One region of the Mesorhizobium sp. M0587 genome, then DNA from elsewhere that is predicted to be linked to it. Evidence: riboswitches for the same ligand, from Rfam matches in the RefSeq annotation. Region 1 holds a riboswitch; each other region holds the start of a gene.

Region 1 (9,885 bases):
AAATTCAGGCTTCCACCCATCGGGCGCGAAAATCTGCGTCGGGTCGATTTTGTCGACGTTGTCCTTGGTCACGATACCCGGCGCGACCAGCAGAACCTTCTCATAGTCCTTCTTTTCCAAGGCGCGCACCGCGAGGTCGACGCTGATGCGGCCCATCATCACCGGATACTCGGCGGCAAAGCCAAGCACCTTGCCTTCCTTGACCAGCTTCAGCATCGTCTGGTTCTCGTAAGACGACATGATCACGACATCGTCGCGGCCAGCGTCGGCGACGGCGCTGACGGCCGCTTCCGCCGCAGCAGCCCCGCCCCAGATGACATTGAGATCCGGATAGGTCTGCAGGGCGTCCTCGACGAGGCGCAGGCTTTGCGGAACGCCGGGCTCACCATAGAGCTCGGCCGCGAGCTTGATGTTGCCGGTTTTGATGCTGTCGCGAAAGCCCGCCATATAGCTCTCCGCCCAACCCGATCCCTGCGGACCCGGCAGGCCGATTGCGGTCGTCTTTTTGTCGCCGAGATACTTCTTGAGGTACTCACCCTCCTGAAAACCCTTCTGGTAGGTATCGGGCGTGATGCGCGCGGTGATCGGAGTTTCCAGGATGGGATTGGCGACGGCGATCTGGACAAGACCCTTGGCGTCGCCCTCCTTCAGCTTGGCCGCCAGGCCGGCTTCCGAGATGGCGGCGACGAGGATGCCCTGGGCACCGGATGCGACGCAATCGTCATATTGCGACAGCTGCTTGGGCAGCGCGTCATAGCCGCCAGCCTGCAGGACCGTCACTTTGACACCCAGGCGCTTTGCTTCCTCAACGATACCGTAGTCGACCGAGACCCAGTAGCTGTCCTTGAGGTGCGGAAACAAGACGCACAGGTTCCAAGGCTTCTCGGCCTTTTCCAGCGGCACATAGTCGAGTGCCTCGACTTTTTTCAGATCGCCGCCCTTGGCCGAGTTGATCTTGAAGGGCCACCAATCCTTGGCCTGGGCGGCGTTGGGCAGGACGGCCACGCCGGTGACGAAAGCCGCCGCAAGGATGGATCGGAAAGCGTGATTCTTGGTCATGTGATTCCCCATTTTCGTGTGTTCCCGGGTCCGGAGCCGGCGATTTCGCCGGCTCCGCGGTCTGCCTTGGGAGCAGAGGCTTGCTGGCGGATCGTAGTACCGTCTAGGCGAGTTCGCCTTCAGGGCCATCCGCGCCGTTGTTCATTTTCACAGTGCTACCGTACTACTTATAAGTTATAAGTCAATAGGGTTTTCATTAGCCGGTGCTCAGCCGGGAAGGTGTCTTCAATCGCGGTTTCGCTGCCTCGACCGGGATCACAATCCATTTGACGAAAGGCGAGGTCGGAGACAGCAGCCATGCAACTGGCCTCGGCGATGTGGGCTTCCTCGCGACCGACCGGTATGCGGCTTGTCGATCGAGTTGCCTGACATCAAGCGCCGGCGAATAAGTCAAAGCGATCAGCGTGGCCTTCGAATACAGAGCCATTGGTCAGCAGCCGCACTTCGCTATCGACCAAATCGTCATAGGGTCTTTAGGGAGGAGATGTGCCCAGTGCATTCGCGTGCTGCAACAGCCGCGCTGAACCGCACCGCAGCGTGCCATAACACGCTGCGGTCGGATGATTGTTGAAATGACGGTTCCCGCGCACGACCGTGCCGCTTTCCAACTTCTCTCGTCTGGCGCTTGCCAGCCTGAGTTCTTCCTAGAGGTCGGCGCCCGGATTGCGGGTGTTGTCTTGCGACTTCATTCTCCCGGCAGCCGGGCAAAGGCCCGCAACGTGGAGGCTTCTAAATGGAACGCGGGTTCCCGATGCTTAGTGGGTGGTGCTGCTGAGCAGGGGCAGGGCAGCACAGCCTCCGCCGGCAAGCCGTCGCGGCCGGTTCCCTTGATGGCGTGCCGGCGCAAGTCCCGCGTCACCAGGCTCGTAAATCGCGATGCACGTCCAGCCATTGCGACATGGTTTTGCCAGCTGAGAGGCCGATCCCGTGTGCGGCGAACAGTCGAAACACTGATTGGTCGGTGTGCGTTCTTGGCGTATTGTGCAGCACTTCTGGCATTACTGGCCTTGCGGGGGTGACGAGTCGGTCATGCGACAGTATGGATGTCCCTATCGGAATAGCCGGTCCGCCTTATCGGTCGTCACACCCGCATATTGCTCCGCTTCTAGGGAACACCCCATCACGCGAGGAAAGACATGGCCACATGCGCAGTATCGCCAATCTAGCCGTTGGGCCGACGGCCCGGCGCTTGGGCCAGTCCACCGGCTATAACCCGCGTCACACTTGATCCACTGATCCTAGGTGACGACAACGTTGTTCGTCATGATTTGATGGGGCGGGGATTGGCCCAAAAGCGAGCCCCCCAAACTGTGCGGTTGCCAAATACGCAATGGAGTGAATTGGAATGATCATCGTAACAGGCGCCACGCACGGGATTGGGCGGGCCTGCGTGGAGAAACTTGCGTCTGGCGGTTCCAGAGTGGTGGCGACCGGCCGAGATGCAGAAGCGGGCGCGGCGCTCGAACGCGCCAATCACGGTGTCACGTTCGTTGCCGGTGACATCGTCCGTGAAGACGATTGCCGCCGTGTCGTCGATCGTGCGCTTGAACTTGGCAACGGCCGGCTCGCGGGGCTCGTGAACAATGCCGGCATGTCGAAGCGCATTGCCTTCGCCACCGCCACCCAGGACGATTGGGATGAGGTCCTTGCGGTTAATGCACGCAGCGTCTTTTTCTTCATCCGTCATGCGCTGGACGGCTTGCGGCTCGGGAGGGGTTCAGTCGTCAACATGGCCAGCATCGCCGGAAAGACGGGCGAAGAAGGGCTCGCTGCCTACTGCGCCTCAAAGGCCGCGGTCATCGGGCTGACGCAGGCACTCGCGCTGGAGTTCGGCGAGGAGATCCGCTTCAACGCTGTCTGCCCCGGCCAGATCGAAACACGCATGATGGGCAACATCATAAGCGATGCACTGCGCAAGAAGCAGCTCGAACTGCGGATCCCTGCCAACCGCTTCGGTGCCCCTGAAGAGATCGCTGATGTGGTCGCTTGGTTACTTTCGAATCAATCGAGCTATGTCAACGGCACGGTGGTGACTGTAGACGGCGGGGAAACAGCCGGCCTGCGCACACCGCGCGTCGCGCAGATCGATGGTGCTTAGGGCAATTCAGCTCAGCCGGAGCCGCGCTCGTCGAAATAGCGCAGAAAACCATGTGAGCCTCGCTGGATGTCGTTCTCGATCGCCTCGCGGGCCCTCTTCCTGTCGCCAGCCCTCAAGGCCTCGATGAGATGGTCATGTTCTTCCGCGCCGGTGTACCCGCGCGGAATTTCCCGATCGTAAACGTTAAGGATTGGACCCATCGAGGCCCACATGCTTTCGATCTGTCCGATCAGCATCGGCATACGCGACAGGCGGTAGACGCCGAAGTGGAAAGCGCGATTGGAGGATCGCGCTTCCTTGATATTACCGGCCTTATGGCTCTCTACAAATGAGGCGCGGAAGGTCTCAAGCTGTTCGAGATCGGCGGGGGCAAAATGGTCGGCAGCGTGTTCTGCCGCAAGCCCTTCAAGTGCCACGCGGATCAGCTTGATCTGAATGTAGCGGGCGCGGCTGAGGTCTGGCACCGCGGCGAACCTGCCGGAGCGCAACTCGAGCGCCTGCTCGCTGACGAGCCGCAGACAGGCTTCGCGCACCGGCGTAATGCTGGTTCCGAGCTGCTCGGCAAGATCCTGCATAAGCAGACGATCGCCCGGCGCGAAATTGCCGATGATCAATCCATCCCGCACCTTGCTGTAAATCCGCGCGGACAGGCTGCCCATCTCCTCGGGCTGCATCTTCATAGGGCCCATGGGACTCCCCTCGTCTCTGCTGCAGCTCTACGGAAATGTCGATTGACGCGTTTCACTACGTTTATAAGTTATAATTGCTGCCTATATTTTGTTGTTCAGCGGCAGACAAGTACGTGCACGTTAATTGTCTGCAGCAAACATGTCCGTTTTCATAATTATTTGTGAAATTTTGTTTTTATAAAAAACAAGGAGACCCTTCTTTTCCGATTCTGACAATGGAATGTGACGACAGAAAAAGGCGCGATCTCATCTGCGTGGCATGAGTTGGTGTGCGAGAGATGATGACATCTGAAGGAGCCGGGAAGCTTACGTGTCAATTTCCAGTCTGATGGGCAGAAATTTCCGATTCTGAGGCGACTCCGAACCGGCTGGACCGACGATGACGTCGGCACCGTCAAGATGATCCGGCAGGCCAGCACGTCCAAAAGCTGCGTATGGCGTTTGCAGAGCGTTTCGCCGCCGAAGGGCTTCAAGGGCTGTTGCGCGACAAGACGCGGCCCTCGCGCATTGCGGCTCTCGGGCCCGAAAGCCCGCCGAGCGCAGCTCTGACAAGGCCGCGACAGGAATCGAACGACGACTGGCCAGAATTATGAAATCCCTTGCGACACTACAATTTCAGACATTTCAGTAACAATAGATTTAACATTCTCTTCACTTGCACTTTGGGGCGCGTTACCCGAATTAGCTGGAGCGGCCGAAACCCCCGCAACATCAAGCGCGTAGTCGAATCCAATCTTGCTGGTGCTTGTCGAGGGATGCGACGCGATGGGCCGGCGCAGGTGCGCTGTGAAGCAGCACAGAGCGCGCCGAAAAACGGCTTCCCAACAGGAGATTGATTTGGATTATGTGAAGTATTTCGCCGGAAGAATCGAGCAACTCAAAGGCCGTGGCGGGTATCGTGAATTTGCCGATCTGGAGCGTCAGTCTGGCAACTTCCCAAAGGCCTGGCTCAATAGGCCCGACGGGCGAAAAGAGATAACCATTTGGTGCACTAATGATTATCTCGGTATGGGGCAGCACCCCAAAGTGCTATCGGCAATGAAGCGCGCCATCGATGCCAACGGCGCAGGATCGGGAGGATCCCGCAACATTGGTGGCACCAACCATTATCACGTGTTGCTCGAGCGGGAGCTTGCAGTTTTCCACAATAAGGAAGCAGGATTGATTTTTGTTTCCGGCTTCAGCTCAAACGATTCATCATTGAGTACATTGGCATCTTTGATGCCGGACACAATTATTTTTTCTGACGAGCACAACCACGCTTCAATTATTAGTGGATGCCGCAACAGCCGGGCCGAAAAGCGCGTCTTCCGGCATAACGACGTTGCGCATTTGCGGGAGCTTCTGCGCTGTGTAAATCCTGCAAGACCCAAGATCATTGTTTTTGAATCGGTATATTCAATGGACGGTGACATTTCACCGATCAAAGATATCTGTGACATGGCGGACGAATTTGGCGCAATGACGTTTCTGGATGAAGTTCATGCATCGGGAATGTACGGTCCGAAAGGCGCCGGCATTGCCGCGGAACTTGGCATCATGGATCGTCCAACCCTCATCGAAGGGACGCTAGGTAAGGCGTTCGGCTCGATGGGGGGTTATGTGACCGGACCTGCCTCCATTGTTGACAGCATACGAAGCTTCTCGATCGGTTTCATTTTCACCACGGCGCTTGCGCCAGCGCTTGCGGCTGGTGCGCTGGCAGCGCTGCGCCATCTTCGCGATTCAGATTCAGAACGAATTGATCTGCACCGGAAAACGAAACTTTTAGTCGGATTGCTGAAAGAGGCGGGCATCCCCGTCATGCCGACCCGAAGCCACATCATTCCTGTGCTTATTGGTGATCCATTCCGTTGCAAGGAAGCGTCCCGCCAGCTTCTGGATCAGCATGGAATATACGTTCAGCCAATTCTGGCGCCGAGTGTTCCGGTGGGAACCGAGCGGTTCAGGGTGACGGTTACGCCTGCCCATAGTACGACAGATATTCGGACGTTCGTCGATGCGCTCAGGCAGGTTCTGCTGCGGGACAATCTTGGCAAGGCTGCCTAATGTAAATGCTGGGAACGACAGGGCGCGCAGCCTCAGACCTGATTATATCAGCCGGGCTCACCGAGGTGGAAGCGGCGGTCAGCGATCCGGTTCTGACGCCCGATCGCATCTTCGAATGTCATCGGAAAGCAGTTCCGTAACCCGCAATGACAGCTTTCGCGATCTTAAATGATGTGACTCCATGATTGAATGGGGCCGTTTGACGACTCGCTGCTTACACATCGGGCCGTTCCAGATTCAGGGCTCACCATGAGCCGGTATGACCAGAGCGCATGTTCTTGTGCTGCGAGTTTGATGTGGCTTGGCGTGCCCTACCCGAGAGGTAGGTCACGCCCAGGCCCACGGGATCACACACCAACCCCAGCTAACCTGGTTTGAACGGAGCAAGCCTCCGACGCCGCCCTAATCAACAACGCTGCAACAGATCCTTCAAAATCAATTTACAAGATTTTACAACCGTCAGTCGTTGACAATGGTACGGCACCGCGAGTCTGAGGTCCGGCACGGCCATAAAAGTGACGCCGGTACCCTCGGACCGCCGCCAGCACGCAACATCGGGATTAACAGCAATGGTAAGAAGAAGAGCGCTCATATTGGTCGAAGGCCATAGGGGTACTGGTCAGCTATACGTCCAAGCGGCTCAGTGTCTTGGTCTTCATCCAATTACTCTGACGGCTGATCCACCTCGGTACGACTATCTTTCGGCGGAAAACGTTGAGGCAATCCGTGTCGACACTGGCAATCTCGAAGCGTTGGTCCGCGAAAGTTCGCGGCTGCGTGCTACCCACGACATTGCTGGCATTACTGGCTTTGCCGGGGACCATGAATCGATCTATGCGACAATTGGCAAGCTTTGCCGGCATTTCGATCTACCGGGACCGAACCCTGAATCGATTGAACGAAGCTGCGACAAATTCAAGCAACGCCAACTCCTCGCGCAGGCCGGCGTTCCAATACCGGCTTATCGGTTGGCAACGAATGCGGCGGAGGTAGAAAGCTCGGCTGCAGAGATCGGCCTGCCCGTGATTCTTAAGCCGGCAGTAGGCAGCGGCAGCATGGGTGTCCGATTGTGCCGCAGCCTCGAAGACGTAGCCGAACATACGACCTATCTATTGGGCGGAAAGCACATATGGCGGTCTACACCGAAAATACTCGTCGAAGAATTCGCACAGGGCCCGTTCTATAGCATTAATGTTATGGGGAATGAGGTCGTTGCGATTTGCGCCAATGACTTTGGTCCCCTCCCCCATTTCGTCATACGTGAGGTGACGTATCCGGCCCTGCTAACCGATCAGGAGCGTGAGCGCATCGCCGATGTTTCGCTGAGCTGTTTGCGGGCTCTCGGCCTTGGCTGGGGGCCAACTAACATTGAACTCCGGTGCACGAAACGCGGTCCAGTTGTCATTGAAGTCAATCCGCGTCTTAGTGGCGCGCCCGACCCTCAACTGGTCCAGTTAGCTTACGGTGTCGACCTCGTCACCGAGCACATCAAGCTTGTCATTGGCGAGGAATGGGATCTGCGCAAAAAGCATTCGCATACTGCGGCCGCGCGATTCCTGCTTCCTGATCAAGATGGCACCCTCGACTGGATTGGTGGCGACACTCAGGCAGCTGCTATATCAGGTGTGGCCGAGGTCAAATTGAATGTTGAACCCAAGACACCGATCGTCAGGAAGGGGGATTTCCGAGACTGGATTGGACATGTCATTGCCACTTCGCCCAGCCGTGCTGAAACCGAGGGCGCCCTTCAGCGAGCGGTCGACTTGATCGAATGGTCGATCACCCCTTTTCCGGCGACAATAAGAGGTGATCGAGAGCACGATGTTTGTGGGGCGTTCGGGCGGCCCACCAGTTCTGTTCCGATCAGGCATTGACGGCTTAAGATCCTTGAAACGCAGCAGTTCCGTCTACGTCAATGTCACATCAAGTTTGACGAGGCAAATGCAGCTTTGGCCACACCTGCCTGTCTCCCGCGGAACTTCTCCGCGACCCATGGCGAGGCCGTCGGCCCAATTTGGGCCCAATTTGAATGCCGCCCACCGCCGCCGCAGGACGAACATGCGCTTGACAAGACAACGCCGGCCCATTCAACTTGAGGCATTCACCAGGGGAGTCCCGGCAAGGGGCTGAGATACTGCTGGCTTTCGCGGCGCAGTGACCCGTTGAACCTGATCCAGTTCATACTGGCGTAGGGACGGTGCAAGCGCTCTGCGGGAGTTCACGCCCGAGGTCCTGTTTCGGCAGGTCGACAGAAGCGTCTTTTCATCCTTCCGGCACAGAACTGGGTCTCCAATGCATGAGCAAAGGAGCCTCAAGATGAATGCCCTCACCCCAGCCGTCTCAACGGGACCGCTGCCTGCTTCGCGTAAGATCCACAAGCCCGGTGCCATCCACCCGCAGATCAGGGTGCCGATGCGCGAAATCTCCGTCCATCCGACAGCCGGCGAACCGCCCGTCACCGTCTACGATCCGTCGGGCCCCTATACCGATCCGGCTGTCGAAACCAGCATCGAAAAAGGCCTGGCCCGGCTTCGCCACGAATGGATCTTGGCGCGCGGCGATGTCGAGGTCTGCGACGGCCGCCATGTCCGGCCGGAGGACAACGGATTCGCGACGGGCGAACGCCTGACGCCAGAATTTCCCATCCGCCACCGACCGCTCAGGGCCAAAGCAGGCAAGGCGGTGACGCAGCTTGCCTACGCGCGCGCCGGCATCATCACACCCGAAATGGAGTTCGTCGCCATCCGCGAGAACCTTGGTCGCGAGATCCTGCGCGGCAAGCTTGAGCGCGACGGCGAGGCTTTCGGCGCGACGCTGCCCGATTTCGTCACGCCCGAATTCGTGCGTGACGAGGTGGCGCGCGGACGGGCGATCATCCCCGCCAACATCAACCATCCCGAGAGCGAGCCAATGATCATCGGCCGCAATTTCCTGGTCAAGATCAACGCCAATATCGGCAACTCCGCCGTCACATCGTCGATGGCGGAAGAGGTCGAAAAGATGGTGTGGGCGATCCGCTGGGGCGCCGATACGGCGATGGACCTGTCGACCGGCCGCAACATCCACAACATCCGCGACTGGATCGTGCGCAACGCGCCGGTGCCGATCGGCACGGTGCCGCTCTACCAAGCGCTCGAAAAGGTCGGCGGCATTGCCGAGGATCTGACCTGGGAGGTCTACCGCGACACGCTGATCGAACAGGCCGAGCAAGGCGTCGACTATTTCACCATCCACGCCGGCGTGCGGCTGCATTACATCCCGCTGACCGTCGACCGGGTGACGGGTATCGTCTCGCGCGGCGGCTCGATCATGGCCAAATGGTGCCTGCACCATCACCGGGAAAGCTTCCTCTACGAGCACTTCGCGGAGATCTGCGACATCGCCAGAGCCTACGACGTCTCCTTCTCGCTCGGCGACGGCCTTCGTCCAGGCTCGATCGCCGATGCCAACGACGCGGCGCAGTTCGCCGAGCTGGAAACGCTCGGCGAGCTGACGCAGATCGCCTGGGCGAAGGATTGCCAGGTGATGATCGAGGGGCCTGGCCATGTGCCGATGCACAAGATCAAGCAGAACATGGACAAGCAGCTCGCTGTCTGCGGCGAGGCGCCGTTCTATACGCTTGGACCGCTGACGACCGACATCGCGCCGGGCTACGACCACATCACCTCAGGCATTGGCGCCGCGATGATCGGCTGGTTCGGCACCGCCATGCTCTGCTACGTCACGCCCAAGGAGCATCTCGGCCTTCCCGATCGCAACGACGTCAAGATCGGCGTGATCACCTACAAGATCGCCGCCCACGCCGCCGACCTGGCGAAGGGCCATCCGGCAGCGAAAGTCAGGGATGATGCGCTTTCCCGCGCGCGCTTCGAGTTCCGCTGGGAGGACCAGTTCAACCTGTCGCTCGATCCGGAAACCGCGCGGTCCTTCCACGACCAGACCTTGCCCAAGGAGGCGCACAAGGTGGCGCATTTCTGCTCGATGTGCGGA
Region 2 (9,885 bases), on a different contig from region 1:
GAACGAGGCCGGATCGCGCTCGTAATAGGCGGGGTCGGCGATGTTATTCTCCAGCCGTGAGATCGAGGCCATCACCGCCTCGATTTTTTTCGGCAGCGATTCCAGTGCGAACTTTTGCTTGAACGACAGTTTCTTCGCTGGCCCTTTTGACGCTGCCGGCTCGCCTTTGCCCGTCGCTGGCGCTTCGCCGGCCTCGGCCTTCGCGCGCGCCTTGCGGTCATCGAGCCTGGTGCCGCCGCGCTGCGCCAGCATGTCGGAATAGCCGCCGGCATATTCGATCCAGCGGCCGCCGCCATCGGGCGCGATGATGCTGGTCACGGTGCGGTCAAGGAAATCGCGGTCGTGGCTGACCAGGATGACCGTGCCGGCAAAGCCGGCGACCAGTTCCTGCAAGAGTTCCAGCGTCTCCATGTCGAGATCGTTGGTCGGCTCATCGAGCACCAGAAGGTTTGCCGGCCGTGCCAGCACGCGCGCCAGGATCAGCCGCGCCCGCTCGCCGCCGGAAAGCTCGCGCACCGGCGTGCGCGCCTGCTCCGGCTTGAACAGGAAGTCCTTCATGTAGGAGACGACATGGCGCTGCTCGCCATTGATGACGAGGTTCTCGCCGCGTCCGTCGGTGAGATATTGCGCCAGCGTCTCCTGCGGATCGACCGCTTCGCGCTTCTGGTCGAGCGTGGCGATCTCCAGGTTGGTGCCCAACCGCACGGAGCCGGCGTCCGGCGCCAGTTCGCCGGTCAGCATCTTCAAGAGCGTCGTCTTGCCGGCGCCGTTCGGGCCGACGAGGCCGACGCGGTCGCCGCGCTGGATGCGGGTCGAGAAGCCCTTGACCACGGTGAGGTCGCCAAAACTCTTCTCGATATTCTTGGCCTCGATTACCAGCTTGCCGGATTCGGCGGCGTCGCTCGCCACCATGGTGGCCGAACCTTCGGCGCCGCGATGGCCGCGAAAACGCTGGCGCATGGTCTGCAATTCGCCCAGCCGGCGCATGTTGCGCTTGCGTCTTGCAGTCACGCCATAGCGCAACCAGTGCTCCTCGCGCACGATCTGGCGGCCGAGCTTGTGCTGTTCGCGCTCTTCTTCCTCCAGCACGAGGTCGCGCCATTCTTCGAAATGGCCAAAGCCCTTGTCCAGCCTGCGGGTCTGGCCGCGATCGAGCCAGACGGTGGCACGCGACACGCGTTCGAGAAAGCGGCGGTCGTGCGAGATGACGATGAGGGCGGAGGAGGTGCGAACGAGCTCCTCTTCCAGCCACTCGATGACCGACAGATCGAGATGGTTGGTCGGCTCATCGAGCAGCAGAATGTCGGGTTCCGGCGCCATGACGCGGGCAAGTGCCGCGCGCCTGGCCTCGCCGCCGGACAGATCGTTCGGCCGTTCTTCGCCCGACAGGCCGAGGTGCTCCATCAGATAGCTGGCGCGGTAGGGATCGTCGGCGGGGCCAAGCCCGGCCTCGACATAGGCGCGCACGGTGGCGAAGCCTTCCATGTCGGGCATCTGCGGCAAATAGCGGACGGTCGCCGAAGGCTGGCGGAACACCTCGCCGTCCTGCGGCTCGATCAGTCCGGCGGCGATCTTGAGCAGCGTCGACTTGCCGGAGCCGTTGCGGCCGACCAGCGCGATCTTGTCGCCGGCCGAAGCGGTCAAGGCGGCGCCATCGAGCAGCGGCGCGCCACCAAAGGTCAGTTTTATCCCGTCGAGATTGAGAAGGGGCGGGGCCATGTCAGCTTTCAGCTAATGGATAGGGATGAGCAAGCAGCATCGCGCGGCCGTGGCCGAGGGCGATCTCAAGGCTGCCCTTGACTTCGTTGGAGATGGTCAGCGACGAGCCGAACGCCACCTGGACGTGGTTCAGCGGCCATTTGGCGCCGGAAACGGTCAGGCCGGCAAGTTCGGAGAAGCCAAGGATCGAAAACAGCGTGCCGGCGGCATAGTCGAAACTGGTTTTCCCGGACAGCAGAGGGACGCCTTCCTGGGCGCCGCTGGTCAAAAGTACTTCCGTTCCTGCCTCGGCCAGCCGCAGGCCGAGTGCCATATGCAGGAAGGCGTGGTCGGCGCGCTTGCCGCCGAAGGCGCCTGCAAGCACGAGACGGGTCGCACCGCGTTCGAGCGCAGCCGCGATCGCCAGTTCACCGTCGGTCTGGTCCTTCTCCGCCGGAAAGGTCCGGCGCGGTACGGCGGCGAGATCGTCAGGCAGATTGGCCGGCACGGAATCGAAATCGCCCACCCACAGCTCCGGGGTAAGGTCCAGCAGCCGCGCGTGGCCGATGCCGGCGTCGGCGGCGATCACGCGGGAACGTTCGACATGGCGGTCGAGCCGCGGCGTGCGGATGAGATCGCCGCCAAGCAGGATGGTGAATGTGCTCATATCCTGTCGCCCTTACCAGCCCGGCACGGGAAACGGAAGGCCGGCAAACTCCGCTTGCGTGGTTCGCCGGCCGGGCCTATGTGTCGAGGCGCTCTAACGGGGTGCCGGACGCGATCTTCGCGGACCGGCTGAGAGGCAGTCTCGCCAACCCGCTGAACCTGATCCGGTTTGTACCGGCGGAGGGATTAGACGTTTCGGACAGTCCGACGCCTCAATTCCCTTCAACTCGAACGAAGGAGGCGCCGATGCGCACGCTTTTATACTCTCTTGTCTCGGCAATGGTCCTGGCCCTGTCCGGACCGGCCTTGGCCAAGGACAAGCTCACCGTCTACACCTATGAAAGCTTCACCGCCGACTGGGGTCCCGGCCCGGTTGTGAAGAAGGAGTTCGAGGCGGAATGCGGCTGCGATGTCGAGTTCGTCTCGGTCGCCGATGGCGTGGCCTTGCTCAACCGCGTCAAGCTCGAAGGCGCCTCGACCAAGGCCGACATCGTGCTTGGCCTCGACACCAACCTCACCGCCGACGCCAAGGCCAGCGGCCTGTTCGCGCCGCATGGCGCGGTGACGGAGGTCAACGTGCCGGGTGGCTGGAGCGACGACACTTTTGTTCCCTTCGACTACGGCTATTTCGCCGTCGTCTATGACACGCAGAAGCTGAAGACACCGCCGAAGAGCCTGAAGGAGCTGGTCGAAGGCAGCGCCGACGACAAGATCGTCATCCAGGATCCGCGCACTTCGACACCGGGTCTCGGCCTGCTGTTGTGGGTCAAGTCGGTCTATGGCGACAAGGCGCCGGAGGCCTGGGCCAAGCTCAAGGCCAAGGTGCTGACCGTGACGCCGGGCTGGAGCGAGGCCTACGGCTTGTTCACCAAGGGCGAGGCGCCCATGGTGCTGTCCTACACCACCTCGCCGGCCTATCACATGGTCGCCGAAAACACCGAGCGCTACCAGGCGGCGTCCTTCGAAGAGGGCGAGTACCTGCAGATCGAGGTCGCCGGCATCACCACCACGGGGGCCAAGAATCCGCTGGCGGAAAAGTTCATGGCCTTCATGACCGGACCGAAATTCCAGGACGCCATCCCGGAGACCAACTGGATGTTCCCGGCCGGCAAGACCGACAAACCGCTCAACCCGGCCTTCGACAAACTGGTCAAGCCGACCAAGACCTTGCTGTTCAGCCCCGAGGAGGTCGCGGCCAACCGCAAGGCCTGGGTGGATGAATGGCTGGCGGTGATGAGCAAGTAGTTTGGCTATATGATTGAAAGATGATCGCCCTACGGCGCCCCCCTCTGTCCTGCCGGACATCTCCCCCACAAGGGGGAGATTGGCAGCTTCGTTGCCGGCTCGTTCCTGGCAGCGTTTGAGATTGGCGGAAGCCGCAGCGACATCCGATCTTCCCCCTCGTGGGGGAGATGTCCGGCAGTCACGTTCGTCAAGTCCCCGCCAGTCGATGATATCGAGGCAGATGGTGCAGCGTGCAACGCGCTGACCCCCGCACCACCGCCGGTGTCCTCGCACTCGCTGCAATCGCGCTCCTCATTGGCGGGGCGTTTGCCGGCCTGATCATCGAGGGTGCCCACGACTTATCCGGCGCGCGGGGGGCCTTCGACGCCTATCTCCTGCGCGTTATCCGCTTCACGCTCTGGCAGGCGGCGCTCTCGACGCTGCTTTCAGTCGGCCCGGCATTGTTCGTGGCGCGCGCGCTGTCGCGGCATCCAGCTTTCTTCGGCCGCGCCTTCATCCTGCAACTCTTCGCCATACCCCTGGCCCTGCCGGCGATCGTCGCGGCACTCGGCATCCTCGCCCTCTATGGCCGTGCCGGATATTTCGCCGGTCTGTTCAGTGCTGCTGGCGGTCAGAGCTGGCCGGGAATCTATGGCCTGTCCGGCATTCTAATCGCTCACGTTTTCTTCAACCTGCCACTGGCGACCAGGCTATTTCTGGAGGCGCTGCGGACCATACCTTCCGACCAGTGGCGGCTGGCGAGCCAGCTCGGCATGGGGGCGCGGCCGGCCTTCCGGCTGATCGAGTGGCCGACCTTGCGTGCCGCCTTGCCAGGTGTCGCCGGGCTTGTCTTCATGCTCTGCATCACCTCGTTCACCATCGTGCTGACGCTCGGCGGCGGGCCGGCCGCGACGACGCTCGAGGTCGGCATCTACCAGGCGCTGCGCTTCGATTTCGATCCGTCGCGGGCGGTGACGCTGACCCTGCTGCAAATCGCATTGACCTTCGTCGTGGTGCTGGCGCTGACGCGGCTTGGCGCCAACGTGGTCGGAGATACCAGCCTGCCGGTCGCGCCACGCCGCTATCTCTCCATCAAAGGCACCGAGACCGCGCTGAATGCCGTGCTGATCGTGCTTGCACTGCTGTTCGTCATCGGACCGATGGCGGCCACGGTGATGGCCGGACTTGGCGCCGATCTTGGCCGCCTGGCCAGCGAGGTCGCCGTAAGACAAGCGATGCTGACCAGCGCGGTGCTCGCCTTTCTGTCGGCGCTGCTTTCGGTGATGCTGTCGCTGGCGCTGACCATGGCGCGGCGTGCGCTGGCGATGAACCGCCGCGTCGGCCCGAGGACGATGCTCGAACATGCCACCGATACAGGCGCGGGGTTTGTCCTGGTCGTGCCGCCGATCGTCATCGGCGCCGGCTGGTTCCTGTTGCTGCGCCATATCGGCGACGTCTTCGCCATTGCCCCGGTCATGGTCGTTACCGTCAACGCGGTGATGGCGATGCCGTTCGCGCTGCGGGCCGTCCGTCCCGGCTACGATGCCGCAAGCGAGCGACACGAACGGCTCTGCGCACAGCTCGGCATCGCTGGATGGAACCGGCTCATTCTGGTCGACTGGCCGTCACTGCGGCGGCCACTTGCCACCGCCTTTGCTTTCGCCATGGCACTGTCGCTCGGCGATCTCGGCGTCATCGCCCTGTTCGGCAGTGATTCCGTGCAGACCTTGCCTTACCTTCTCCTGGCGCGGATGGGCAGTTACCGCACCGAGGATGCCGCCGGCCTGGCGTTGCTGCTCGGCCTCGTCTGTCTCGCGCTGGTGCTGGCAGCGGACTGGCTTGGAAGGGAGAAGATCCGTGATGCCTGACGACGCGGCCGGCGGGAAAGGGGTTCCAGTTCGGCTGGACAAGGTCTCGTTCAGCTATGGCGAGGCACCGCTTGTCTTCGACATAGCGTTCGCCGTGGCGAAAATCACCGCGGTCATGGGGCCGAGCGGCTCGGGCAAGTCGACGCTCCTCAATCTGGTCGCCGGCTTCGAGACACCTCTGTCCGGCCGTGTCCTGATCGACGGGGTCGATGTTACGGCCGAGCCGCCGGCGGCTCGGCCGGTGTCGATGGTGTTCCAGGAAAATAACCTTTTCGCCCATCTCTCCGTCGAGCAGAATGTCGGACTCGGCCGCTCGCCATCGCTGCGGTTGACGCAGGCCGATCAGGCGACCGTCGCCGATGCGCTTGCGCGCACCGGTCTTTCCGGCAAGGAAAAGCGGCTACCGCGCGAACTTTCCGGCGGCGAGCGGCAGCGCGTTGCGCTCGCCCGCGTGCTGGTGCGCGACCGTCCGGTGCTGCTGCTCGATGAACCCTTCGCCTCGCTCGGGCCTGCCTTGCGTGCCGACATGCTCGATCTGGTTGCCGCGGTCCATGCCGAGCGCGGCATGACGGTGGTGTTCGTCACGCATCAGCCCGAAGATGCCCGCCGTATCGCCCAGCACGTGGTGTTCCTGGACGACGGCATGGTCGCTGCCGCCGGCGAGGCGGATGATTTCTTCGCCGGGGCTGGTCCGGAAGAATTCCGGCGCTATGTCGGTGCGAGTGCAGGGGAGGCCGTATCACGAGATATTGCCCGGAAGCGGCCATAATTTACGGTCAAACCGGCTCCAGGGATGGGGCGCTTGCTTGCCATGGCTGGAGTAGTGTGGCTAGGTCCGCCTTATTGGTCCGGCATGGACCCTGATTTGGCTACAGCATCCGCCGCCCGTCCGGAGGGGACGCGCGACGGATATTGTAGCAGTTTGTTTTTACGCGTGGCACCTTCCGAAGGTCGCTCCCGATTTTCGTGGCCATGCGCCGGGACCCGAAAGGAGGCCGTTCTGGCGATCGGCGTCAACAGACCACGAACGAATCCGCTGGCGCGCTTTCTCGCTCTGGCCGGTTTTGCCGTGGCGTTGGCGAGTTGCCAGATGTTTACGCCTCCGGAAGTTCAGGAATCCGGCTTCCAGCCGTCCGACAAGCCGATCACGGTCGATAATGTCACCGGCAACAACAAGCTCGCCGAACTGGCCAAGGCGCAGCACCCGCGCATTCTGGCGACCTATGGCGGCGAATATTCCGATCCGAGGCTGGAGCGCATGGTCGCCAAGGTGGTCGGCAGCCTGACAGTGGTGTCGGCCAACCCGACGCAGACCTATCGCATCACCATCCTGAATTCGCCCAACGTCAACGCGTTCGCGCTGCCGGGCGGCTATCTCTACATCACGCGCGGCCTCCTGGCGCTGGCCAACGACTCTTCCGAGCTCGCCGCCGTCATCGCGCACGAGATGGGCCATGTCACTGCCAATCACGGCCTGCAGCGCCAGCAATTGGAGGCCGAGGAAGGCCTGGCGACCAAGGTCGTTTCCGACGTGCTCGGCGATAGCCCGACCGCCAAGGCCGCGCTGATCCGCGGCAAGCTCAGGCTGGCGCAATTCTCGCGCAACCAGGAACTGGAGGCGGACGCCATCGGCATCAAGTCGATCGGCGAGGCGGGTTATGATCCCTATGCCGCCGGCCGCTTTCTGCAGTCGATGTCGGCCTACACCGACTTCCGCTCGATCAGCGGCGCCACCGATGCCAGCCTCGACTTCCTGGCCACGCACCCCAATACGCCGCAGCGCATCGATCTGGCGCAACGCCACGCCCGCCAGTTCGGCGCGCCCGGCGTCGGCACGCGCGACCGTGATTCCTTCCTCGCCGGCATAGACGGCCTGCTTTACGGGGACACGCCCGAGGAAGGCTATGTGCGCGGCGAAACCTTCCTGCATCCTGGCCTTGGCGTGTCCTTCTCGGTGCCCGAAGGCTTCATCATCGACAATTCGGCGGCGGCAGTGACGGCGACCGGGCCGGGCGACATAGCGATCCGCTTCGACGGGGTTTCGATCGACAAGAACCGGACGCTGACCGACTACATCCGCAGCGGCTGGGTCGCCGGTCTCGACGACAGCGCCGTCAAGCAGGAAACGATCAACGGCAATGAGGCGGCGACCGCGCATGCCGGCGCCGAAGGCTGGCAGTTCGACATCGCGGTGATCCGTGCCGGCGGCCAGGTCTACCGGCTGCTCACCGCGGCACCCTCGGCCAGCACCTCGCTGGACACGGTGGCGCGCTCGGTCAGCGGCTCCTTCCGGATCCTGAGTGCCGCGGAAAAGGCGGCCCTGAAACCGCTGCGTATCCGCGTGCTCACCGTTCAGCCGGGGCAAACGATGGGTTCGCTTTCAGCTCAGATGGTTGGTGTCGACCGCAAGCTCGACCTATTCCGCGTGCTCAACGCGCTGTCGCCGGGTGCGGCGGTTTCGGCCGGTGACAAGGTCAAGATCGTCACCGACAAGTAAAGGCCTTTTGTCGGAAGTTCAGGCGGCCGCCGCCAGAAATTCGGGGTTCTGCTTCACCAGTGCGACCTTTAGCTTTTCCATGGCGCGGGCCTCGATCTGGCGGACGCGCTCCTTGGAGATGCCGAGCGTCTCGCCAAGTGCCTCGAGCGTGGCCCCCTCGTCACTCAGCCGGCGCTCCTCGATGATGCGGAGCTCGCGCGCGTTGAGCGCGCCAAGCGCTGTCTTCAGCCACACCGAACGGCGCTCGACATCGATCGTATCGCCCACGATTTCGTCGGGCAGGGGATCGTCCGAGACCAGGAAGTCCATCCGTTCGGTGGCGCCCGTTTCGTCGGCTAGCGGCACGTTGAGCGAGGAATCCGGAGCCGACAGCCGCGAATCCATCATCGCCACGTCAGCCTCGGAAACACCAAGTGCAACCGACACCTCGCGGTAAAGGGTTTCGTTGGAGAGCGGCTCGGTCCCGTTTGCAAGACGGGCACGCAAGCGCCTGAGGTTGAAGAACAAAGCCTTCTGCGCCGAACTGGTGCCGCCGCGTACGATCGACCAGTTGCGCAAGATGTAGTCCTGCATCGAGGCGCGAATCCACCACGTCGCATAGGTCGAGAACCGCACTTCGCGCTCCGGTTCGAAGCGGGCGGCGGCCTCAAGCAGGCCGACATGACCTTCCTGGATCAGGTCGCCGAGCGGCAAGCCGTAGTGGCGGAACTTCGAGGCCATCGAGATGACGAGCCGCATATGGGCGACTGTGATGCTATGCAGCGCGTTTTGGTCGTTGTCTTCCTTCCAACGCAACGCGAGCCGGTGTTCCTCGTCACGTTCGAGGTAGGGAGCCTTCATTGCCGCACGGACCATGATCCGTCCTGCCGTGTCTTCCATCATGAGGTGCTCCCTGGCTCAGGCGATGCGGATGACTTCGCGAACGTGGCAGGAGCCGGGTTGAAATGACGGCGTCCTGCCCTACAACAGCCAGAACGTGCCATGCTCGGGAAAGGTTCCGTGGCCGCTTGCGGGCGGACTGCGTTGCCTGGGAGACGTCGGCGGTGATCCGTGATGATCCTGATCGCCACCGGAAATCGCTTTTTATGGAATCTGGTTTCAGAAATTGGCTGTCTTTGAAATTCTGTTCCTTATTTTTCTCCCCAGCATCTGTCAGTTTCCTGCGCTCACAACGTGCCTGACATCAGGCCCAGGACGGGATCACAGAAAAATGAAATGGCTGAAGTCGCTCATAGTCGCCGGAACGCTGCAGGTTCTGGCAATCACCGCTGGCCATGCCGGCGCCAATCTCGACCAGATCAAGCAGGCAGGAGTCATCAAGGTCGGCACGGAAGGCACTTATGCGCCGTTCACCTATCATGACGCTTCCGGTGCGCTGGTCGGTTTCGACGTCGAAATCGCCAAGGCGATCGGCGACAAGCTCGGGGTCAAGGTCGAGTTCCTCGAAGGGAAATGGGACGGGCTGATTGCCGGTCTCGATGTCAATCGCTATGACGCCGTCATCAATGAAGTCGGCATCACCGACGCCCGCAAGGCCAAGTACGATTTCTCAGATCCCTACATCGCTTCCAAGGCGGTGCTGATCGTGCGTGGCGACAACACCGACATCAAGAGCTTCGCCGACCTCAAGGGGAAGAAATCGGCGCAGTCGCTGACCTCGAATTTCGGCAAGCTGGCCGAGACAAACGGCGCCGAGCTCGTCGGCACCGATGGTTTCGACCAGTCGATCCAGCTGCTTTTGACCGGCCGCGCAGACGCCACCATCAACGACAGCCTGTCGTTCCTCGACTTCAAGAAGCACAAGCCCGACGCCAATGTGAAGATCGCCGCACAGGAAGAGAACGCCGACTATTCCGGCGTCATCGTGCGCAAGGGCGATCCGGAGCTGGTGGCGGCCATCAACAAGGCGTTGGCCGACATCAAGGCCGATGG
Region 3 (9,885 bases), on a different contig from region 1:
AAGGCCGCATCACGGTTCCCGGGGTTGTCCTCTACGACAGCGCAAGCGGCGGGTATGCAGCGCCATCGGCCTTTCTCACCAATGGCGTCACGGCACGCACTTCCAGAGCGAACGGCGACGGCCAGTTGGTAGTGTCAAGCTCGGGCCAGGCAATCGGGCACATCTACAAGAAGGGCAACACCACGCAGGCCGCGTTTCTCAATTTCCTCAATGGCTCGCGGGCTGTCACTGTCGTCTGCTTTGATGCCGCAGGCAACGTGCTGTCTGGCAACGCTCCGTATTACGCCAAGGGCAGCAATGGTCAGTCCGTCGCGCGGACCGGCGCAATTGTCTATGAATATTCGACCAATTGGCTTTGGATACACCCGGGCGTTGATTCATTCTTCGTCGGCACCTCGGGTTGGATCGGTCCGGCGGTTATCGAAAGCATTGATTTTGAGCAGGGCTATGCAGCCCCGATGCTTCGACTGCGGGATCAAGAAACCGACATTAGCCGGCTCTGCTATAGCCAGAATGTAGAGAGCTATCTGCCCGTAGGCGCAACGATCGAGCGCAGCGGCTTTAACGGCTACCGCAACACCTTTCTCCTAAAGACGACTCTCGACACGGCAGCTCTGGCCGGCGCCACGATGATTGGCGTCGTGAACGCGCTAGGCATTACCAGCGGAGATCGGATCGGCATTGAGCTAGACACTGTCATCACTGGAGCCGAGAGGCAATGGCACAATACCACGGTTTTAGGTGCTCCGTCGGGCAACACCGTAGCCCTTGCCGCGGTGCTGCCCGCTACAGCTGCCGTGGGCAGGAGGGTATGGCTCAACAGATGGGTGACACGCTGAAGCAGTAACCTTGATGGGTTTGCGGATAACATTTGCCGCAAACTATCTGAAATGAAGTGTCGCTTCGCCGAAGAACATCGCCACGATGTTGCGTACGACCATCAACCAGAAGAATGCTTGAACGAACGAGTTTCTCCAGATTACGCCGAACACCTCGCCGCAAGCAGTCCGTCAGCGGACAAGCTCACAAAAATATTGAAGGCAATCCAGCGGATTGCCTTCATCGAGTAATTCCTCTCGCCACATAGCCGAAGGACGCTATTTCGAGACACTGGCTGCGTCGCCCTGCGCCGATATAGCATTTTCCGACCCGCTGTCCTGAATGCAACGGAGCGCCGACTTGCCGCGCACGGGCCTGCGACATCGTAGACAGATCCCCCGGTCGTAACCGCCTGCCGGAAGATCGTCCTCCCCCGCCAAGCCCCACAATCCGAAAGGAAAAACCATGGAACGCAACTTCGCGCGTTCGCTTGCGCTCGTTCTCAAATCCGAAGGCGGCTGGTCGGACAATCCGGCAGACCCCGGCGGCGCCACGATGAAGGGCGTGACGCTCGCCAATTTTCGCCGCTATGTGAAGGCCGACGCCAGCAAGGCCGATCTGCGCGGGATCAGCGACGCTGAGGTGGCCACGGTCTACCGCCACTTCTACTGGGATGCCGTACTCGGCGCGGAACTGCCCGACGGGATCGATTACGCCGTCTTCGATTTCGCCGTGAACAGCGGGCCCGGCCGGGCCGCCAAATACCTTCAGGCGGCGGCCGGCGCCGCCCAGGACGGCCGTATCGGGCCCGTCACGCTTGCCGCGGCCAGGGCAAGGCCGGCCGGCGTCGTCATCGACCAGCTTTGCGATGCGCGGCTGGCGTTTCTCAAACGGTTGCCGACATGGGCGACATTCGGGCGCGGCTGGTCCGATCGCGTCAAAACGGTGCGGGCTCAAGCCTTGCTGATGTCCGCCCGACCTCCAGCGGCGGTGTCAAACCCGGCGCCGCAGCCGCCCGGGACCGCAACGCCCGCCGGCGAAGCGCCGCGGCCCGGGTCGCCGGCGCCGGCTGGTTCCAACATTCCAGCTGCCGCCAGGGCAGGCGGCCTCATCGCCGCCTGCCTGCTCGTCGCCTACGCCGCCTGGCGCCACATCGCCGCCGCCTTGCAAAGGATATTCTGACCATGGCCACCGTCATCCAGCCGACCGTCCGTCCGACCAACAAGCTGACGGCCGCGACCATCGCCGCCGCGGCGGTTTCGGTTTCCGGGGTCTTCGTGCGCAACATCTGGCCTTCCTGGTACGATGCCGAGACCTGGGCCACGCTACTGCCGATCGCCGTCTTCGCCGTCGGCTATCTGGTCAAGGACGCGCCGAACCAATGAGCGCTCTCCTCACATTCTTCCTCAGCAATCCGGCCGTTCTCGGCATCGGTGCGGCCATCATCGCGGGACTCGGCTGGGGTGTTCGCCAGCGGCTTGCCGGCGAACGCACCGAGCGCGCCAGGCAGGCCGCCCTAGAGGCCGCGGCGCGCGATGTCGCCGACGAGATCCAGAACGATGTCGGCGCGCTGCCTGCCGCCGCTGCCCGAAAGGAGCTCAAATCATGGGCAAGGGATTGAAGCTCGCATCGGCCGCGGCCCTGGTCATGGTGGCCGGCTGCACGACCGTCAAAGGCGGATTTTGCGCGGTGTCCAGCCCGCTGCGCCTGCGGGCGGTCACGGTCGACGCGCTGTCGGACGCCGAGGTCAAGGCGCTGCTGGCGCACAATCGCAAGGGCGAGAGGCTGTGCGGGTGGAAGCCATGACGGACCTCGCGCTTGCACCCGGCGCGCTGGCCGTTTTTGGCGCGAGATCGGTCTTCAGGTTCCAGATCGCGAGGGCAATGGCATGATGTATGATCTCTTCGACCTGCTCGGCATCAAGGGACCGGTGGTCGCCGCCGGCCTGGCCGGCGGTGTTCTGCGCGCCCTGTCGCGGCACCGGTACAAGCTGCGCGAAATGGTGGCCTCGCCAATTTGCGGTGCGCTGGCCGCGGCCTATCTGACACTGCCCGTGGTCCAGTATGCCCGCGCCACCGGCCTGCCGCTGGCCAATGACGACACGACCACGCTGGCGGCGGCATTCCTGATCGGCGTCTGCGCCATGTGGATATCGGATATCATGTTCGAGGCGATCGTGCGCAGGTTCAAGCAGGCGGAGGAAGAGTGATCCACGGCGACCTGAAATTGCTCTAATACGCTCCGCATTCAACTGTCGAAGACAACCGAATAGCCCGCCTCGGCTCGCGCCGGGGCGGGCTTTTTGCGTTTTCAGCCGGATGTGCGATGCCGTTGCCGGTCGGTCGCGATGCGTGTTTCAACGCCGGTCCGGAGCTTTGTGCCAAGGGCTTGGCAAGCTCAAGCCAAGATGTTGACGGCGCGGGCCGCGACCGCGATCGTCAGCAGCGAGATCATCGCCTCGGCCATCATCAGCAGCTTGGCGCGGCGGGAGAGCGGCAAGGTGTCGGTCGGCGAAAACGCGGTCGCATTGGTGAAGGCGAGAAAGACGTAGTCGACGAAGCCGGGCAGCCAGTCCCGGATCTCGCGGTCGTTCAGGGTCATTTGCGGAAACAGGAAATCGGCATGGGCGCGTTTGACAAGGCCGCAGGTCGGCGGCCCGCCGCGATCGGTGCTCCAGAACCAGAGGGCGAAGACGATGACGTTGGTGACCCAGATGTTGAGCGCGTCGACCAGCAGCGTCTCGCCGCTGCTGCCGGCATGGCCCGCCAGCAAGGCGCGCACCAGAAACACCAGCGAACCGCAGTTCATGATGCTGACGACGCCGGTCATCACCAGGGCCGTCCTGCGGATCATGACGCGAAATCGGCCGACCATGTACCAGTGCTCGTCCTCGATCGCATTCTGGGTGGCGGCCTGTGTCCAGGCCGTCGCGACGGACAAAGGCAGGAGCAAGGCGGCCTCCAGCGCCGGCGCCAGCCAGCGGGGGCCGAACGAGAGATTGTTGATGACGAGAAGCTGCAGGCAGATAATGACGAGGACGGCCGCACGCGCCAGCCAGAAGTCGAGCGCGCGGTGGTGGATGACGGCATGCTGGTGACGCATCGAGTATCCGGGGTGTTTCAGACAGCACCATGCGGGCCGTTCTGCCTGGAAGGGGAGGGCAATGGAGCGCCGAAATTCCTGCCCAATCTTGGTCCTGCAATGGCATGCAAGTACACTTTTTCGTAAGCTTTGATGTTGGGGCTGTTCGGTAAGCCGGACGATGTGGTTTTAAGCGCCGCATGGCGGGAATAGACGACTCCATGAATCGCTGGTGCCTGCAGGGCTGCCTGCCGCCGGTTTGGATGCGACGTCGGTCTGGTCCGGCCAGCTTCGTCAGTTTTGCCGCCATTGCGCCCGGCACGCGGCTGCCGGTTGCCATCGACAGTCGAACCCCGGATGCGCGCAACTGAGCCCCGTCGCTCGTTCCGCGCGGTGGTGATTTTCACTTGCAAGGCCGCACGCATCCGGGCAGCTGTGCCTTTGCGGGTGACTGGACGAAGCAGGCGGCAATGCCCATCTATCGGGAGATCCAACTTCTTCGCACATTCCAGGCAGAAGTCATAGCTGGAATTGCTTTTTGGGAGACGAGATATGGCGACTTCGAGCGAACGCGCAGTGCTTGCCGGCGGCTGCTTCTGGGGCATGCAGGACCTGATCCGACGCTTTCCGGGCGTCCTTTCCACCCGGGTCGGCTACAGTGGCGGCGACGTGCCGAACGCCACTTATCGCAATCATGGCACCCATGCCGAAGCCATCGAGATCAATTTCGACCCGGCCAAGATAAGCTACCGCACGCTCCTGGAATTCTTCTTCCAGATCCACGATCCGACGACACGCAACCGCCAGGGCAACGATGTCGGGATGAGTTACCGTTCGGCGATCTACTACACCAACGACGAGCAGAAGCGTGTCGCGGAGGACACCATTGCCGACGTCGATGCTTCCGGTCTGTGGCCGGGCAAGGTCGTTACCGAAATTGCGCCGGCCGGCCCGTTCTGGGAAGCCGAACCCGAGCATCAGGACTATCTGGAGAAATACCCCAACGGTTACACCTGCCATTTCGTCAGGCCGGGCTGGAAACTGCCGGTTCGTGAGAAGGCCGTTTCATAGCGATTAAGGCGACACTGCCGCCCGGTTGCCGACCGGCAGTGTCAGGCCTCAAATGCGCCTAACTTCAGCGTTCCGTGTCCGGGAATGCCAAGCCATCTGAAGAAAGCCGGGGAGCCCATGCTCCGCGGCTTTCTCTCTGATTGGGCAAGCCTCACTTGCCGCAATGATTGTCGTTGACTGTCGGCGTAGTGGTGCCGGGCGAGGTGTGGGTGGCGTCCGGCTGTGCACCCTGCGGGCCGGCGGGACAGTTTCTATCGGCATTCGAGTTCAGATCGCCGGGCACGCCGATGATGCTGTTGGTCGTGCTGGGATCGATCGTGTTCGGCGATGCCGGTGTGTTCGGGTCGACTGTAACCGACCGGCCGCTACCGCCGTTTCCGTCGGCGCCGTCATTGCCAGCGCTTTGCGCCATGGCCGACGTGGCGAGACCAATCGTGAGAGCCGAAGCTGCGAGGATTTTCATGAACATGGTTTGTCTCCATTTCTGTGAAGTCGTCGCTCATTTCTACGATGGTGATCGCATCGCGACTGTTGGGGGAACCGATCACGGCAGTGAAAGGTTCCGGATAAATTTCGCCCGGCGGTTTCGACTTCTTTCGTTCCATGATCAGGCTTGGCGCAATGTTTTTTGATGCGGCATCGACACAAAAACGACTTCCCAAATCGGGCGAATGGTGCTTTAACCCGCCCATCCACAGGGGTGCTCCGTACGGTCGGGGCTGAGACGGGGGCGGCAGGCCCACAGACCCTAGAAGCTGATCTGGGTAATACCAGCGGAGCGAGGCGGGCGATGTTTTCAGGCGCACAGATTTCCCTTTATCCCATGGCCGACGATTTCGTCGGCGTCATTCTCGGCGCGCTCGGCGCGCTCGATCCATACCGAGACAGGCTCAGGATCGAGACCGACGACATCTCGACCTTGCTGGTCGGGCCGCCCGAGGTGCTGTTTCCGGCCATGCGCGACCTGTTCGTGGCGGCTTGCGCCAGCGGCAAGCACTGCGTGTTTTCGGCGGCGATCTCGCGCGGTTGCCCGGGCGAGCCGGACGATCCGATCTGCCGCTCCGACGCGATCGGCGGCCCCGTCCTCCCGCTTGCGGAGCGCAAGGTGGCCGCCATCCGCGCCGTGCAGGCCATGCCCTCGACCGGTCAGCCGGCCGCGGCGCAGTTCTCGCTCTATGTGATGGGCACGGGCGATCACATGGACGAGATCTATGGCTGCATCGATTTCCTGAAACAGTCCGGCGTCTATGAGCGCTCAAAACATTTCTGCACCAAATTACGCGGCGATGCCGGCGCTATCTTCGCCACGCTGAACGAAGCTTTCTGCCGCTTCGGGCCGGCCGCCGGCCATGTCACCCTCGACGTCACGGTCTCGGCCAACAGCCCCACCGCTGCCTGAAGCTCAGCGCCTTTTTCGCGCAAACCGCCGTCACAGGTCTGTTCATCCGTGGTCTCATCGCCATCCAGCTATCCGCGTCGCCTCGCGGCCCTCCTCGCCAAGGCAGCACCGGCCGTGATTTCAGTCGGGTTGCTCCTGGTGGCATGGGAGTTTTACGCCCGTTATTCCGGGATCAAGCCGACGACGCTCCCGGCGCCGTCGCGCGTCTTCGCGCAAGCGATGCTCAATCGCGAGGCGCTGGTCGACAACGCCATCCCTACCATCCGCGCCACGCTGATCGGCTTTGCCTGCTCGCTCAGTGGCGCTTTCGCGCTGTCGATGCTGGTTGATTTCTTCCGGCCGCTGCGGCGTGCATTGTTTCCCGTCCTCATCGTCAGCCAGACCTTGCCGCTGGTGGCGATCGCGCCGCTGGTGGTGCTGTGGTTCGGCTTCGGGCTGATGCCCAAGATCATGCTGGTGGCGCTGGTCACCTTCTTCCCGATGCTGGTGGCGCTGGTGCAGGGTTATGAGGCAACCGAGGCCGAGATCGGCCAGATGCTGCGCGCCATGGGGGCAGGGCGCTGGCGCGTCTTCCTGCTGGCACGGCTGCCTTCGGCGCTGCCCTATTTCTTCGCGGGCCTGAGGATCTCGATCACCTACGCCGTGGTCGGCGCCATCTTCGCCGAATATGCGGGCGCGGCGAAGGGGCTGGGCATCTACATGCTCAACGCCAAGAACAATTTCCGCCCCGATCTGGTGCTGGCGGCCGTGGGCGCAAGCGCCGCGCTCACACTCGTCCTGTTCGGGCTGACGGTGCTGCTGCAGCGCCTGGCCATGCCTTGGGAACGAGCCGGCAGGGAGCCGGCAGGGAAGGGGCCGTCGCGATGAGCCGGCTCGAATTGCGGCATGTGCGCAAGGCGTTTGGCGGGCTCGATGTGCTCGCCGACATCTCGCTCAGCGTCGGCGCCGGCGAGTTCGTCTCCATCCTCGGTCCTTCGGGCGCCGGCAAGTCGACGCTGTTCCAGCTTCTGACCGGCGCCGAGCACGGCCAGGGACAGATGTTCTTCGACGGCGCTCCCCTCGACGACCATGGCAGGCATTTCGCCTTCATGCCGCAGCGTGACGCGCTGATGCCCTGGCGGCGCGTCCTCGACAACACGACACTTGGGCTCGAAGTGCAGGGCATCGGGCGCAAGGCGGCGCGGGCGCGGGTCGCGCCGCTGTTTTCCGAGTTCGGACTTGAAGGTTTCGAGCGGCATTTTCCGGCACAGCTTTCGGGCGGCATGCGCCAGCGCGCGGCGCTTCTGCGCACCGTGGTGCAGGAGCGCGACATGCTGTTGCTCGACGAGCCGTTCGGCGCCCTCGACGCCCTGACCCGCACCGCCATGCAACGCTGGCTGGAACGGATGTGGCGGCACCATAGCTGGACGGCGCTGCTGATCACCCACGATGTGCGCGAAGCCGTGTTCCTGTCCGACCGCATCTATGTGCTGTCGGCACGCCCGGCCCGCATCGTGCGTGAAATCACGGTGCCGCTGCCGCGCCCGCGCCATCCCACCGGTGCCGCCGCGCGGCAAGCCGGTGTGATCGAGGCCGAGATACTCGACATCATCCTCAATTCGCAACCCTCCGAAGGACACGACCATGACTGATCTGACGCGCCGGCAGGCCCTGTTGCTCACCCTTGCCAGCGGCCTGCCGCTGGTCGCCGCATCGAGCCGGGTTCAGGCCCGATCGGCCGCGCAGAAGGTTACCGTCGCACTCGACTGGACGGTCAACACCAACCATATCGGGCTGTTCGTCGCCCGCGACAACGGGTTCTATCGCGAGGCCGGGCTCGAGGTCGATATCCTGCCATACAGCGATACCGGTGCCGGCACGCTGGTCGCCAACCGCGTTGCCGATTTCGGCATCAACGGCACCATCGGCCTTTTCACCCAGAAAACCGCCGGGGCCGACCTCAAGGCCGTCTATGCCGTGGTGCAATCCGAAACCGGCCGGGTGGTCTTTAATGCGGCGCGCGGCGAAATCAAGAGCCCGAGAAACCTCGACGGGCTGACCTACGGTGGTTTCGGCAGCGCCTGGGAGAACGCGCTGATCTCGACCATTATCCGTCAGGACGGCGGCAAGGGCGATTTCGAGACGGTGACGCTGGGAACGTCGGCCTACGAAGCGCTGGCCAATGGTTCCGTCGACTTCACGCTTGAGGTCTCGACCTGGGAAGGCGTCGAGGCCGAACTGAAGGGCGTCAAACAGCGCAGCTTCGTTTATGCCGATTATGGCGTGCCCGACGAGCACACGACGCTGATTTCTTCCAGCGAGGCCTATCTCCAGGCAAACGCCAAAGCCGCGTCCGCCTTTATCCAGGCAACACGGCGCGGCTACCAGTTCGCCGTCGACCATCCAGAGGAAGCTGCCGCATTGTTGATCGCCGCCAACAAGGATGCCTTGACCAATCCGGCGTTGATCCACGCCTCGATGAAGGCATTGATCGACGGCCACTACCTGCGCAGTCAAAGCGGCGCCATCGGCACCATGGATCCGGCCAAGATGGAAGCCATCGGCTCCTACCTCTTCGCCGCAGGGATCCTCCGGAACGGCGACGGCGAGCCGGTTGCCCGGCAGCCGGATTTTGGGAGCTATTTCAGTAACGGCTATCTGGGGTAGGGATCAAAACCGCACGGGGCGCCGGCGTGGAAAGCTGCTCAAGCTGGTTGACCCCGTTCGTCAGCCTCGTCAAAGTCGAGCGCCTGAGGCAAAAACTTTACCGCAATGAAGGACAAAACCGCAATGAAGGACAAAGTGGCGACCGCCACTACGTCCAAACCTGTCCCAAGCAACATCCGCTTGCCCTCCCGAAAACCAGAGCGGTTCACCGTTTCACGGAAACGCCGAACCGCTCTATCTCTTCGTTTTGGCCGCCGCATCACGCTCCTTGCGGGCACTGGGGTAATTTGGATCGAGGCGTAGGGCTTCGTCGAGATCGGCGATGGCGCGGCCGTATTTCCCCTTCTTGTTCCAGCAGAAACCTCGATTGTACCAGGCCTCGGCACCCATCGGCCGTAGACCAATCGCCTTTGTGGAATCGGCAATGATGCGATCGCAGTCATGTTTGGCCGCCCAACCGCGGCTGCGCAGTACGTAGGCGTCCGCATTGTTGGGTTGCAGCGAAATGATCGTGCTCAGATCCGCGATGGCGCGGTCGATGTCGCCCCTCTGCTGCCAGAGCAAGGCACGATAGAAATAGCTGTCGATGAAGTTCGGGTCGAGTTCTATTGCCTTGTTGTGGTCCGCCATCGCTCGGCCGGGATCGCCCTTCAGCGTGAAGGTGAAGCCGCGCAAACTATAGGCGCGGGCATCGGACGGGTCCGCGGCAATTGCAATGTTGTATTGCTCGATCGCCTTGTCGAATTGATTTTGAGAGCGCCAGATCGCACCCGATTCGATGGCGTCTTCGACGACCTTGTTCGGAAGCCGACCAGTTGCTGCCGGGGCTGACGTTTTCGCCTTTGCGGCCACCGCAAGCTTGCGGCCTT

The links. A riboswitch is a leader RNA that binds a small molecule or an ion and turns the genes downstream of it on or off. The one in region 1 is predicted to bind thiamine pyrophosphate.
Region 2: it holds a riboswitch for thiamine pyrophosphate, as region 1 does, so the genes downstream of both, thiB (thiamine ABC transporter substrate binding subunit) here and thiC (phosphomethylpyrimidine synthase ThiC) in region 1, are expected to answer to the same signal.
Region 3: it holds a riboswitch for thiamine pyrophosphate, as region 1 does, so the genes downstream of both, NKI49_RS14105 (YkoF family thiamine/hydroxymethylpyrimidine-binding protein) here and thiC (phosphomethylpyrimidine synthase ThiC) in region 1, are expected to answer to the same signal.

What each region holds. Positions count from the first base shown of each region.
Region 1 is NZ_JAMYQP010000021.1:29,830-39,714, forward strand. Features, by position in the region: gene torT (TMAO reductase system periplasmic protein TorT) at 1-1,059, opposite strand, end outside; partial or broken gene NKI49_RS33415 (ISNCY family transposase) at 1,536-2,039, opposite strand; gene NKI49_RS19310 (SDR family NAD(P)-dependent oxidoreductase) at 2,405-3,157, shown strand; gene NKI49_RS19315 (GntR family transcriptional regulator) at 3,169-3,846, opposite strand; gene hemA (5-aminolevulinate synthase) at 4,684-5,895, shown strand; gene NKI49_RS19325 (ATP-grasp domain-containing protein) at 6,465-7,769, shown strand; TPP riboswitch at 7,992-8,108, shown strand; gene thiC (phosphomethylpyrimidine synthase ThiC) at 8,212-9,885, shown strand, end outside.
Region 2 is NZ_JAMYQP010000010.1:29,851-39,735, reverse strand. Features, by position in the region: gene NKI49_RS11855 (ABC-F family ATP-binding cassette domain-containing protein) at 1-1,719, opposite strand, end outside; gene NKI49_RS11850 (thiamine diphosphokinase) at 1,721-2,365, opposite strand; TPP riboswitch at 2,453-2,567, shown strand; gene thiB (thiamine ABC transporter substrate binding subunit) at 2,611-3,609, shown strand; gene thiP (thiamine/thiamine pyrophosphate ABC transporter permease) at 3,840-5,456, shown strand; gene thiQ (thiamine ABC transporter ATP-binding protein) at 5,449-6,225, shown strand; gene NKI49_RS11830 (M48 family metalloprotease) at 6,547-7,953, shown strand; gene NKI49_RS11825 (RNA polymerase factor sigma-32) at 7,972-8,835, opposite strand; gene NKI49_RS11820 (amino acid ABC transporter substrate-binding protein) at 9,164-9,885, shown strand, end outside.
Region 3 is NZ_JAMYQP010000012.1:143,203-153,087, reverse strand. Features, by position in the region: gene NKI49_RS14155 (hypothetical protein) at 1-839, shown strand, start outside; gene NKI49_RS14150 (glycoside hydrolase family 108 protein) at 1,285-2,001, shown strand; gene NKI49_RS14145 (hypothetical protein) at 2,004-2,204, shown strand; gene NKI49_RS14140 (ABC transporter permease) at 2,201-2,440, shown strand; gene NKI49_RS14135 (hypothetical protein) at 2,425-2,625, shown strand; gene NKI49_RS14130 (hypothetical protein) at 2,711-3,028, shown strand; gene NKI49_RS14125 (hypothetical protein) at 3,217-3,921, opposite strand; gene msrA (peptide-methionine (S)-S-oxide reductase MsrA) at 4,453-4,971, shown strand; gene NKI49_RS14115 (hypothetical protein) at 5,123-5,440, opposite strand; gene NKI49_RS14110 (hypothetical protein) at 5,361-5,663, opposite strand; TPP riboswitch at 5,658-5,771, shown strand; gene NKI49_RS14105 (YkoF family thiamine/hydroxymethylpyrimidine-binding protein) at 5,762-6,370, shown strand; gene NKI49_RS14100 (ABC transporter permease) at 6,419-7,237, shown strand; gene NKI49_RS14095 (ABC transporter ATP-binding protein) at 7,234-8,001, shown strand; gene NKI49_RS14090 (ABC transporter substrate-binding protein) at 7,994-9,016, shown strand; gene NKI49_RS14085 (tetratricopeptide repeat protein) at 9,251-9,885, opposite strand, start outside.